DNA from 3 places in the Clostridium sp. LIBA-8841 genome. Region 3 is predicted to be linked to each of the others. Evidence: a T-box and tRNA genes for the amino acid it is inferred to sense, from the RefSeq annotation. Region 3 holds a T-box; the other regions hold tRNA genes.
What was found. A T-box is a leader RNA that pairs with one kind of tRNA and senses whether it is charged. The one in region 3 lies ahead of alaS (alanine--tRNA ligase), so its partner is inferred to be a tRNA-Ala.
Positions count from the first base shown of each region.

Region 1 (4,296 bases), 1.1 Mb from region 3:
GCCGAAAGGCGTAGGTGATGGACAACTGGTTGATATTCCAGTACCACTACCATCGTTATTATCGATGGCGTGACGCAGGAGGATAGTGTGTGCTAGCTATTGGATGCTAGTCTAAGCATTTAGGCAGTGAAAGTAGGCAAATCCGCTTTCATAATGCTGAGGTGTGATGGGGAAGGTTCTACGGAACCGAAGTACATGATTCCACGCTGCCAAGAAAAGCGTCTAGAGAGAGAAGTAGTGCCCGTACCGCAAACCGACACAGGTAGGTGAGGAGAGAATCCTAAGGCCGGCGGAAGAATTACAGTTAAGGAACTCGGCAAATTGACCCCGTAAGTTCGCGAGAAGGGGTGCCTACGAGAGTAGGCCGCAGAGAATAGGCCCAAGCAACTGTTTAGCAAAAACACAGGTCTCTGCTAAAGCGTAAGCTGATGTATAGGGGCTGACGCCTGCCCGGTGCTGGAAGGTTAAGGGGAACACTTAGCGCAAGCGAAGGTGTGAACTTAAGCCCCAGTAAACGGCGGCCGTAACTATAACGGTCCTAAGGTAGCGAAATTCCTTGTCAGGTAAGTTCTGACCCGCACGAATGGCGTAATGACTTGGGCACTGTCTCAACTGTAAATCCGGCGAAGTTGTAGTGCGAGTGAAGATGCTCGCTACCCGCGATTGGACGGAAAGACCCCGTAGAGCTTTACTGTAGCTTAGCATTGAGTTTTGGTATTGTCTGTACAGGATAGGTGGGAGACTAGGAAACCAGGGCGTCAGCCTTGGTGGAGTCATCCTTGGGATACCACCCTGACAGTACTGAAATTCTAACTGGCGGCCATGAATCTGGTCACAGGACATTGTTAGGTGGGCAGTTTGACTGGGGCGGTCGCCTCCTAAAAAGTAACGGAGGCGCCCAAAGGTTCCCTCAGAACGGTCGGAAATCGTTCGTAGAGTGCAAAGGCAGAAGGGAGCCTGACTGCGACACCCACAAGTGGAGCAGGGACGAAAGTCGGGCTTAGTGATCCGGTGGTACCTCGTGGGAGGGCCATCGCTCAACGGATAAAAGCTACCTCGGGGATAACAGGCTGATCTCCCCCAAGAGTCCACATCGACGGGGAGGTTTGGCACCTCGATGTCGGCTCGTCGCATCCTGGGGCTGAAGTAGGTCCCAAGGGTTGGGCTGTTCGCCCATTAAAGCGGCACGCGAGCTGGGTTCAGAACGTCGTGAGACAGTTCGGTCCCTATCCGTCGCGGGCGTAGGAAATTTGAGAGGAGCTGTCCTTAGTACGAGAGGACCGGGATGGACTGACCTCTGGTGTACCAGTTGTTCTGCCAAGAGCACAGCTGGGTAGCTAAGTCGGGAATGGATAAACGCTGAAAGCATCTAAGCGTGAAGCCAACCTCAAGATGAGATTTCCCATAGCGTAAGCTAGTAAGATCCCTTGAAGAACACAAGGTTGATAGGTCGGGGGTGTAAGCATGGTAACATGTTCAGCTGACCGATACTAATAGATCGAGGGCTTGACCAAATATAGTAAATTAAATATGTGCAATTTTGAAAGAACAAAATCTTTCAAAAATATGTTGACAAATTGTTAGAGATTTGATAACATATACATGTCATCTGGTGATGATGCTCTTTAGGGTAACACCCGTTTTCCATTCCGAACACGAAGGTTAAGCCTATTGAGGCCGATGGTACTGCACGGGAGACTGTGTGGGAGAGTAGGTGGTTGCCAGGTAATATGGATCTTTAGCTCAGTTGGTTAGAGCAACCGGCTCATAACCGGTAGGTCCGGGGTTCGAGTCCCTGAAGGTCCACCATTTTTGGGGGTATAGCTCAGTTGGGAGAGCACCTGCCTTGCACGCAGGGGGTCAAGAGTTCGAATCTCTTTATCTCCACCATTAAAGCTATGAACGAAGTTCATAGCTTTTTTATTATGTAAAATAATATAAGTTTTAATTAATCTAATTTATTTAAATAGTAACAGAAATTAATCTTATTTTTATATTGAATGACATAGTATAAGCATAGGATAAAGTTTTTAATGTTTGTTTATTAAAAGCCAGGTGCTGTTGTATATTAACTTTAGAACCACCTTTTAAATAAAGGTGGTTTTAACTTTTATCAAGTGTATATAAAGCTATGTTTTAGTTTTGTTTTATAAATAAAAACATATATTAACTGTGTTTAAAGTATTTTTTACAAAAATTAACACATAAATACTTATATTTTATAGAAAATATTTATGTTTTTATTTATAATTATTATGATGGTTAAATTTTAATTATTATTATAAGTTTTATATTGAGAAAACTAATATATAATAATAGGTTTAAGATAAAGTGGAAAAATAAAATAGAATATAATTTTATAAATAAATTTTTAAACTTAAATTTATAATGTTTTTATAAAGCATGTATCAAAATTTTAACTTTAGTGATTTAAAGTTGTGTAGTCATGAAAATTAGAATTTTCTTTAAGTGATCAGATTTTTATTTATAGCAATTTTATGTAAAACTTATATTGTAAGAATAGATTAGAAGATGTAGCAATTTAATTATAGTTATAAATAAATTACAGAAGAAACTATTTAAAGGAGAAATATATAGTTAAAAATCGATGTTTTTTGATTTATTCACTTTTAGGAGGATTAAAAGATGGGAAAACCTAAATTAAAAAAGGAAATAGGATTATTTACAGCTACTGCACTTGTAGTTGGAAATATGATGGGATCGGGAATATTTATGCTTCCAGCCAGTTTAGCAGGTGTTTCTGGTCCAGGTGCTACAATAATGGCCTGGATATTAACAGGACTAGGATCTTTAATATTAGCCTTAACATTTGCTAACTTAGGATCAAAGATTCCTAAGACTGGAGGAACATATGAGTATTCTAGATTAGCTTATGGGAACTTTATGGGATTTATGACAGCATGGCTTTATTGGAATGGTTCATGGATTGGAAATGCTACTATTTTTATAGTTGTTGCAACTTATTTAGGTGAAGTAGTGACTTCCTTAACTAATTCGCCAATAGCAGGATTTTTATTTTGCTCAGCAATTTTATGGATTTGTACTTATATAAATATAAGAGGAACAAAGTTAGCTGGTACAGTTGCTTCTGTAATAACGGTCTTTAAAGTTTTATTATTTGTATTCTTCATTATTGTTGGATTAATGTATTTTAATCCTGCAAACTTAACACCAATGTTCCCAGCAGAAAAAGGTATATCTACTATTCCTGCGGCAGCTGCATTAACTTTATGGGCATTCATGGGGCTAGAAACTGCATCTGTTGCAGGTGGAGAAATAAAAGATCCTGAAAAGAATATAAAGAGAAGTACTATTATGGGAATGTTAATTAGCACAATATTATACATATTAATAAGTATTGTGGCTATGGGAGCTATGAGTCAAAATGAATTAGCTACAAGTACTGCACCTATATCAGATATAATAGTTAAAGTTTTAAATTTAAAGAGTTTAAATATTTTAAATGTAGCTATAGCTATTAGTATTTTAGGAACTGGTATGGGATGGTTATTATCAACGGCTAGGGTTGCTTATGCTGCTGGAGAAGATGGAATTTTCCCTAGGACATTTGCTAAAGTACATCCTAAGTACGATACTCCATATGTAGCTTTAATAATAGGAAGTATATTTATTAATATTATATTCTTAATGAACTTTACTAAAGGGTTAGCAGGTGCATATAACTTTATAGTTGTATTAGCTACTTTAAGTTATCTACCAATATACGCTTTTTCAACTATTGCTGAAATAATATTAATGGTTAAAGAAGATAAAAAACCTACTTTTAAAAAGCATTTAGGTTTAATCATAAGATGTTTATTAGGTTTTGCTTTCGCAACTTGGGCGATATACGCTTCAGGAGCTGAGATTGTAATGTATGGATTTATTCTAATACTTTTAGGAGTCCCTGTTTATGGATATATGAGCATAAAGAAACACTTTCGATAAATTGAATTTTTATATTTAACAATTTTGTTATGTACTACTGACTAATTTATTATATAATAAATATAAGTTTTAAAATTGAGGCTAAAGTATGTACGGTGCAGAAATTTGAATGGGGAGTGTATTGAGATGGCAAAAGTAGAATCTTTAGAAGAAAAATTAGTTGAATTAAAGCTTAAAAAAAGAAATTTCATTTTAGCCAATAAAGATACAGAAGATATTGATAATCTTATAAAGAATTTAGAAGAAGAAATTATGAGAATTAAATTAAATAAGTAATATTTAGGAGCTACAAAAGAGTAAAATCTCTTTTGTAGCTTTTTTTATAAA
Region 1 is NZ_CM173488.1:88,105-92,400, forward strand. Features, by position in the region: rRNA gene AC2A4K_RS00425 (23S ribosomal RNA) at 1-1,514, shown strand, start outside; rRNA gene rrf (5S ribosomal RNA) at 1,609-1,727, shown strand; tRNA gene AC2A4K_RS00435 (tRNA-Ile) at 1,733-1,809, shown strand; tRNA gene AC2A4K_RS00440 (tRNA-Ala) at 1,815-1,890, shown strand; gene AC2A4K_RS00445 (APC family permease) at 2,647-3,969, shown strand; gene AC2A4K_RS00450 (hypothetical protein) at 4,096-4,245, shown strand.
Region 1: it has a tRNA-Ala gene. The T-box ahead of alaS (alanine--tRNA ligase) is inferred to sense a tRNA for this amino acid. The anticodon was not compared.

Region 2 (4,296 bases), 1.0 Mb from region 3:
AACAGAGTTTCTTATATAGTTTATTCCTTCATGAGGCTCTGATAAAGGATATTTATCTGTTGTTGTATATGCATCCATCATCCAAACTAACCTTCCATCATGAATTACCACATATGGATCACTATCATAAGTTAAGAAAGGCGCTATTGCTTGAACTCTATCAACTATATTACGGTTAAGAATTATTCTACTTTCTGATGTTATAGAACTAGACATTATTATTTTAGGACTCTTTTCGTAAATACTAAATAATAATCTATTAAAAGGTGTCATTTTTATTCCACCAGTTCCATTATAATTAAATGTATTTTCAGTATCTCCTGTTGGATAATCAAATTCACCACCTTCAGTATTTACAATAACATAATCATTATCCCCTTCACCAAAATATATTCTTGGATTCTCAAGATTGATATCTGTATTGTTAACTGTTGGTATATCTTTCATAACGAAATCAGGTTGTCCAGCTTCTGTTACACTATTAACCCTACTCATAGCTACTCCATACCCATGAGTATATCTAAGATGTTTATTTTGCCATGTAGTCATAGCTTCTCTATTTATTTCTCTTGGTGAAATAAATACTTGAGTATATTTTCCATTTATATCATATCTATCTGTATCAGTATCATTAAATTGATAGTAATTTTTTATAAGTTGAACTTGTTGATAGAAACTTAGTAGAGGGCCTGTTGAATTAACCTTCAAGTTTTCAATTATATCCTTATTATCTTCTAACTCTTGGCTAGTTATATTCTCATTAGGCTCCATTTCTTTTACTGCAATATTATCAATATTAAAAGCCTTCTTAGTCGCCTCAATATTATAAGAAATATACGGTTTTTCTAACTCCATTTCATTTGGTTTAACAAAAAACTGTTGAGTAAGAATCGCTACTACAGGCTCTAAAACAATAAGTACAGCAATTGCCGCAATTGATATTATTATTGGTCTAAATTTTGTCCTTAATATTGAAACAAAAACTATTATTGAAGATATTACGCAGGCTACAGCTATAACCTTATAAAATAATAATGTTATCTTAACATCTGTATAGCTTGCTCCATAGACTACTCCCCTAGTACTATAAACTAAATTATATGATTTTAATAAGTAACCACCAGCTATAAGTAATGCTAATATTGATGCTAACACTGCTAGTTGTTTTCCCGCAAATTTTCTTATACCATCAACCCTATTATTTATACTTATAACATTATCTTGGTTTTGATAGAATTTATCTTTAAGACCTAACGCTAAATAGATTAAAACTGTTATAATAGCTAATATAACTATTAATGATATAGTAGCATTAAAAATAGATTGTACTAATGGAAGTTTAAAAACATAAAAAGATATATCTTTGTTAAATATAGGATCTACTTCTCCAAAAGGAACTGCATTAGTAAATTGAAGAATTTTATACCACTGAGTTGCTGCAGTAGCTCCAGCTCCTAATACTGATATTCCTAAATTTAATAACAAGAAATATTTTTTAATTGATTTAAACTTAGATTCCCCCACTAAATTATTTATACTTTTTCTCAAAGAAAAAAGATATATAGCTATAACAGCAAAATATACTATAAATATAGGTATAAATAATTTGCATATAGCCACTAATTTAGTAAAAAACACATCTAAATATCCTACTTCTTTAAACCATTGAACATTAATAATAAAGTTAGTTGAAACTAATAAAATTACAACTAGAAGTAAGACACTCATAAGAACTATATTTAGTATCTTATTTTTCAAAATTTCCCCTCCTTAAATTTTTAATATTTCATATATATACTTAAAATAAAACTTTATTAAAATTCAGATATATATTAATAACCTCTGAACTTTAATAAAATCTATATAGAAAATTATATTTATAAATTCTATAAAAAATATTTTTTTAAATTAATTCATATCATCTGCTTCTTTTAATATATCTAGCAATATATTATTCCCACTCTTCATAGAATGATGTCCCTTAATTGCTTCTATAAAATCTGGATCATAATCATTTTCTCTTAGATAATTAAATGCTTTATCTCCATGATTATAGTAAATATATATAGCTTTTATATTTTGAAACTTTCTTATTTCATTATTAGATAATCTTTTTCCCAAAATTAAAAAAGATTTAGTCATCACATTTAATGGATAATATAGTTTTCCTATATCATGTAATAATCCTAATTTAGAAACTTTTCTTAATTGTATATCTGAGTTAATTCCTTTAGCTCTAGCTAATCTAACACAATCCCTAGAAACTTTTATACAATGTAGCTGCTCACCTTTTTTAAGTTTTTTAAAAAGGTGTAACTCGTACTCAGTTAAAAAGCATTCTACATAAGCATAATCTAGCTCTTTAAAATTAGCTGAAATAGCCCAAAAGAATTGCTTTATTCTGTAAGTCATATTAGGTATTCACCTTCTGTTCTTATTAAAGATATTAATATTGTAAATTATAACATATAAAGATAATTATTATATATTATCTTTCCGTTAATATATTTATCCACTAACTAAATGTTTATATGTATATAACTCACATATTTCCTGTGGATAACTTGTTAGTTTTTTATAATTTATGTGGAAAATTTTTAAGATTATTTTGAACATTTTAGATTCTTTAGAATTGTATATGTATTTAAGACAATAAAAAAACTCTAAACAAATGTTTAGAGTTTTTGGTGGAGATAAAGAGATTCGAACTCTTGACCCCCTGCGTGCAAGGCAGGTGCTCTCCCAACTGAGCTATACCCCCAAAAATGGTGGACCTTCAGGGACTCGAACCCCGGACCTACCGGTTATGAGCCGGTTGCTCTAACCAACTGAGCTAAAGATCCATATTACCTGGCAACCACCTACTCTCCCACACAGTCTCCCGTGCAGTACCATCGGCCTCAATAGGCTTAACCTTCGTGTTCGGAATGGAAAACGGGTGTTACCCTAAAGAGCATCATCACCAGATGACATGTATATGTTATCAAATCTCTAATAATTTGTCAACATATTTTTGAAAGATTTTGTTCTTTCAAAATTGCACATATTTAATTTACTATATTTGGTCAAGCCCTCGATCTATTAGTATCGGTCAGCTGAACATGTTACCATGCTTACACCCCCGACCTATCAACCTTGTGTTCTTCAAGGGATCTTACTAGCTTACGCTATGGGAAATCTCATCTTGAGGTTGGCTTCACGCTTAGATGCTTTCAGCGTTTATCCATTCCCGACTTAGCTACCCAGCTGTGCTCTTGGCAGAACAACTGGTACACCAGAGGTCAGTCCATCCCGGTCCTCTCGTACTAAGGACAGCTCCTCTCAAATTTCCTACGCCCGCGACGGATAGGGACCGAACTGTCTCACGACGTTCTGAACCCAGCTCGCGTGCCGCTTTAATGGGCGAACAGCCCAACCCTTGGGACCTACTTCAGCCCCAGGATGCGACGAGCCGACATCGAGGTGCCAAACCTCCCCGTCGATGTGGACTCTTGGGGGAGATCAGCCTGTTATCCCCGAGGTAGCTTTTATCCGTTGAGCGATGGCCCTCCCACGAGGTACCACCGGATCACTAAGCCCGACTTTCGTCCCTGCTCCACTTGTGGGTGTCGCAGTCAGGCTCCCTTCTGCCTTTGCACTCTACGAACGATTTCCGACCGTTCTGAGGGAACCTTTGGGCGCCTCCGTTACTTTTTAGGAGGCGACCGCCCCAGTCAAACTGCCCACCTAACAATGTCCTGTGACCAGATTCATGGCCGCCAGTTAGAATTTCAGTACTGTCAGGGTGGTATCCCAAGGATGACTCCACCAAGGCTGACGCCCTGGTTTCCTAGTCTCCCACCTATCCTGTACAGACAATACCAAAACTCAATGCTAAGCTACAGTAAAGCTCTACGGGGTCTTTCCGTCCAATCGCGGGTAGCGAGCATCTTCACTCGCACTACAACTTCGCCGGATTTACAGTTGAGACAGTGCCCAAGTCATTACGCCATTCGTGCGGGTCAGAACTTACCTGACAAGGAATTTCGCTACCTTAGGACCGTTATAGTTACGGCCGCCGTTTACTGGGGCTTAAGTTCACACCTTCGCTTGCGCTAAGTGTTCCCCTTAACCTTCCAGCACCGGGCAGGCGTCAGCCCCTATACATCAGCTTACGCTTTAGCAGAGACCTGTGTTTTTGCTAAACAGTTGCTTGGGCCTATTCTCTGCGGCCTACTCTCGTAGGCACCCCTTCTCGCGAACTTACGGGGTCAATTTGCCGAGTTCCTTAACTGTAATTCTTCCGCCGGCCTTAGG
Region 2 is NZ_CM173488.1:13,131-17,426, reverse strand. Features, by position in the region: gene AC2A4K_RS00070 (UPF0182 family protein) at 1-1,758, opposite strand, end outside; gene AC2A4K_RS00065 (HD domain-containing protein) at 1,909-2,412, opposite strand; tRNA gene AC2A4K_RS00060 (tRNA-Ala) at 2,686-2,761, opposite strand; tRNA gene AC2A4K_RS00055 (tRNA-Ile) at 2,767-2,843, opposite strand; rRNA gene rrf (5S ribosomal RNA) at 2,849-2,967, opposite strand; rRNA gene AC2A4K_RS00045 (23S ribosomal RNA) at 3,062-4,296, opposite strand, start outside.
Region 2: it has a tRNA-Ala gene. The T-box ahead of alaS (alanine--tRNA ligase) is inferred to sense a tRNA for this amino acid. The anticodon was not compared.

Region 3 (4,296 bases):
TATTTAATCATCTTTTTTATATTAGCTATATTTTATGGAAATAATTCTAAAATAACCTTTAAACTGTGTATTTTTTGGAAAGATATAGATAATACTAAATATTATTACTAATGACTTTGCTTGAATTAGGAAGGGAGGACTTTTAGGATGTATAGAGTAAGAGATTTAATTGGCCTTAAGGTTTTTGATTCTAATGGAAAAAAGGTTGGAGTGGTATGTGATCTTGCTATGGATTATTTCAATGGAAAAGTTATGGGATTCATAGTAACAAAAAAATTATTTTCAAAGAGAGATTATGTGGATTTAACTAATGTCATTTCTTTAAGTGAGACTATTATGGTTGAGGGAGTTCACATACATAAAGGATTAAAATTTAGTGAAATAAAAGATTTTGATCTTATAAATAAGGATGGACATATGCTTGGTATATTAGAGGATATTTTAATAGACTATGATTTTTATATAAGAGGACTAATTGTGGTTGGAGGAATCTTTGATAAGTTTAAGAATGGAAAAAGAGTAGTTCAACTAAAAGAGACTATTTTGGGAGAAGAGAATATTTTGTTTTTTGGTAACAAGAATATAAATATGAGAATGCTTCCAGCTAAATCTTATAAAGATTAAATAATTATTCAATCTTTATAGAAGAGAAAGGATTATTCTTTATCTTATGCTATTTTTGATATTAAGTGAAAGAAGGAATTAGAATGTTTGAGGCTTTAAAAAATAAAAGAAAATTAACTAGAAATATAATAATTATATTGATAGCAGCTTTATTTATATTTCTTTTTTATAGATTTGAAGCTTTTAGAAATACTATTATTATAATAATAGCATCAGGAGTTTTTGCATATATTCTAAAACCCTTATATAGGTTACTGTATGAAAAAACAAAATTTAATAAGAGCTTTTTAGCTATGGTTGTGGTAGTAGGAATAATTCTCTTAATGCTGTTCTTTTTCATGGCTCTAATTCCAAGTATGTTTAAAGAAGGAGAAAGCTTTGATGGACTTATAAATAGCATTGAAACTTTTATAAATGACTTAGCAATGAAGATGAAGTTTATGGATTCAGGAGTTTTTAACGTTGTTGAGGCTCAAGCTACAGAAAAACTCAATATATTTATAGCTAACTTTGCTAATAATACTATAAATAATTTAATTGGGTTCTCTGAAAATATTTTAGCTTTTGCTGTAATACCAGTTTTAGCTTATTATTTTTTAGCTTATGGAGATTTGATTTCTAATAAATTTTTATATTTTTTCCCTATGAACAAAAGATCCCTATTAAAAAATCTTGGAAGGGATATAGATAGGGTTTTAGGTAAATATATTTTAGGACAATTACTTTTAAGTTTGCTAGTTGGAGTTATGACTTTTATAGGGATGCTTATATTAGGTTTAAAGTTTCCATTACTATTGGCATTTTTAAATGCCTTATTAAATATAGTACCTTACTTTGGAGCTATTTTAGGAGCAATTCCAGCCATTATTGTGGCCTTAGTGGAAGGACCAAGTAAAGTTCTATGGGTCATAGTAACCTTCTTAATAATTCAACAAATAGAAGGAAACTTAATAGCACCTAAAATTACGGCAGAGAGTATAGATATGCATCCAATATTAATCATAATATTGCTTTTAATTGGAGAGCAAATAGGAGGCCTTATGGGGATGGTATTTATAGTCCCTATAGCAGTTATAATTAAGGTAATATATGAAGATTGGGATTATTATATGTTCCTTTAAGGTTTAAAATGAAGCTAAGATTTTCAGTGATTAGGATTATCATATGTTTTTATACAAATCAACCTTTACATGAAACATAGCAAAAAGGAAAGTTTAGTATTTATGTGAAATATCTAAGTTTACCATATAATATAAAGGAATTTTAATGAAATAGATACACATACAATTGGCAATTATATTGACATGTGAAGAAATTTTTCTTATAATTTGCCTATAATAACTAAATGAAAAGCGTTGACGAGAATGAGTAGGCATTTATCTTTTATCCAGAGAGGAAGTGGTTGGTGAGAACTTCTTAAAAGAGGTGTTGAAGCTATCTTTGAGCTATATTTTTTAGAGTGATGTAGTTTTACATAATTAGGGTGGTACCGCGGAGCATAGGCTTTCGTCCCTTGAGTTTTAGGGGTGTTTGTTTTTATGTTCTTTTTTTGTGTGTAAAACTAATAATAAAATAAAAAACTTATCTAAGAGCTAAGTGAATTTTTAATCTGTTTTAAAGAACAGAGAGATTAAAGATTGAAGCAAAAGGATAAATACATAAAATTTGGAGGTAAAGAATTATGAAATTCATGGGAGCAAATGAATTAAGAGAAAAATACTTAAGCTTTTTTGAAAGCAAAGATCATTTAAGATTACAATCATTTCCACTAGTACCTAAAAACGATAAGAGTTTATTATTAATAAACGCTGGTATGGCACCTTTAAAGCCTTACTTCACAGGCTTAGAGCAACCACCAAGAAAGAGAATAACAACTTGCCAAAAGTGTATAAGAACTGGTGATATAGAGAATGTTGGAAAAACTTCAAGACATGGTACATTCTTTGAAATGTTAGGAAACTTCTCATTTGGAGATTACTTTAAAGGAGAAATAATTCCTTGGGCTTGGGAGTTCATAACAGAAACTTTAGGAATTCCTAAAGATAAGTTATATGTAACAATATACTTAAATGATGATGAAGCTTATGACATTTGGACTAGTAAAACAGATGTAGATCCAAGCAGAATATTCAGATTAGGAAAAGATGATAACTTCTGGGAAATCGGAGTAGGTCCATGTGGTCCATGTACAGAAATTCACTTCGATAGAGGAGAAGGAAAAGTTGAGACTGTTGAAGAATTCTTAGAAGCTTCTGATGCTGATAGAATAGTTGAGTTCTGGAACTTAGTTTTCACTCAATTTGATAAAGATGAAGAAGGAAACTATAACGAGTTAGCTCAAAAGAACATAGATACAGGAATGGGTCTTGAGAGAATAGCTACAATAATGCAAGGTGTTGATAACATCTTTGAAATAGATACAGTTAAAAACATATTAAATAAAGCATGCGAATTAACAAATGCTAAATATGGAGAAGATAAAAACACTGATGTATCATTAAGAATAATAACAGACCATGGTAAGAGTGTTACTTTCTTAATCTGTGATGGAGTTCAACCTTCAAACGAAGGAAGAGGATATGTTTTAAGAAGACTTCTTAGAAGAGCTGCTAGACATGGTAGACTTTTAGGAGTTAAGGGAATATTCTTAAATGAAATGGTTGATGCAGTAGTTGAAAACTATGGAGAAGCTTATCCAGAATTAAAAGAAAAAGCTGATTATATTAAGAAGATAATCAAATTAGAAGAAGAAAGATTTAATGAAACAATAGATTCAGGTATGGATATACTTATGAGCTATATTTCAGAAATGGAAGAAAAGAATGAGAAAGTTTTATCAGGAGCTAAAGCTTTCAAATTATATGATACATTTGGATTCCCACTAGAACTTACTCAAGAGATTTTAGAAGAAAAAGGATTAGAGTTAGATATAGAAAACTTTAATAAAGAAATGAAAGAGCAAAGAGAAAGAGCTAGAAATGCTAGAGGCGAAAGTAGCTACATGGGAAGTGAAGAAAGTCCAATAAACAAGATTGATGCTTCAGTAGTTACTGAGTTTGATGGATATGTTAACTTAGAACTTAATTCAAAAGTTATAGTTTTAGGAAGCAACGAAGAATTCAAGGCTGAACTTTCAGAAGGGGAAGAAGGATTCTTATTAACAGAGAAAACTCCATTCTACGCTGAAATGGGAGGTCAAATTGGAGATAAAGGTAACTTAACTTCAGAAACAGGAATGGCAATAGTTACTGATTGTAAGAAGAATGTTGGTGGAAAATTTGTTCACTACATTAAAGTAGTAGAAGGAAGTATAAAAGAAGGTCAAGAGGTTAAATTATCAGTAGATGCTTCAAGAAGATCTAATATATGTAAAAACCATACTGCTACTCACATGTTACATGAAGCTTTAAGAGAAGTTTTAGGAGATCATGTAAACCAATCAGGTTCATATGTTGATGAAGAAAGATTAAGATTTGACTTTACTCACTTTGCAGCTTTAACTGAGGAAGAATTAGAAAAAGTTGAATTATTAGTAAATGAGAAAATAATGACTGTAGCTGTAGTTGATACAAAAGAAATGTCATTAGATGAAGCTAGAAATAGTGGAGCAACTTGTCTTTTTGATGAAAAATATGCTGAAAAGGTAAGAGTTGTTGCCGTTGGAGATTTCTC
Region 3 is NZ_CM173488.1:2,825,684-2,829,979, reverse strand. Features, by position in the region: gene AC2A4K_RS12310 (PRC-barrel domain-containing protein) at 148-624, shown strand; gene AC2A4K_RS12305 (AI-2E family transporter) at 708-1,745, shown strand; T-box leader at 1,971-2,141, shown strand; gene alaS (alanine--tRNA ligase) at 2,306-4,296, shown strand, end outside.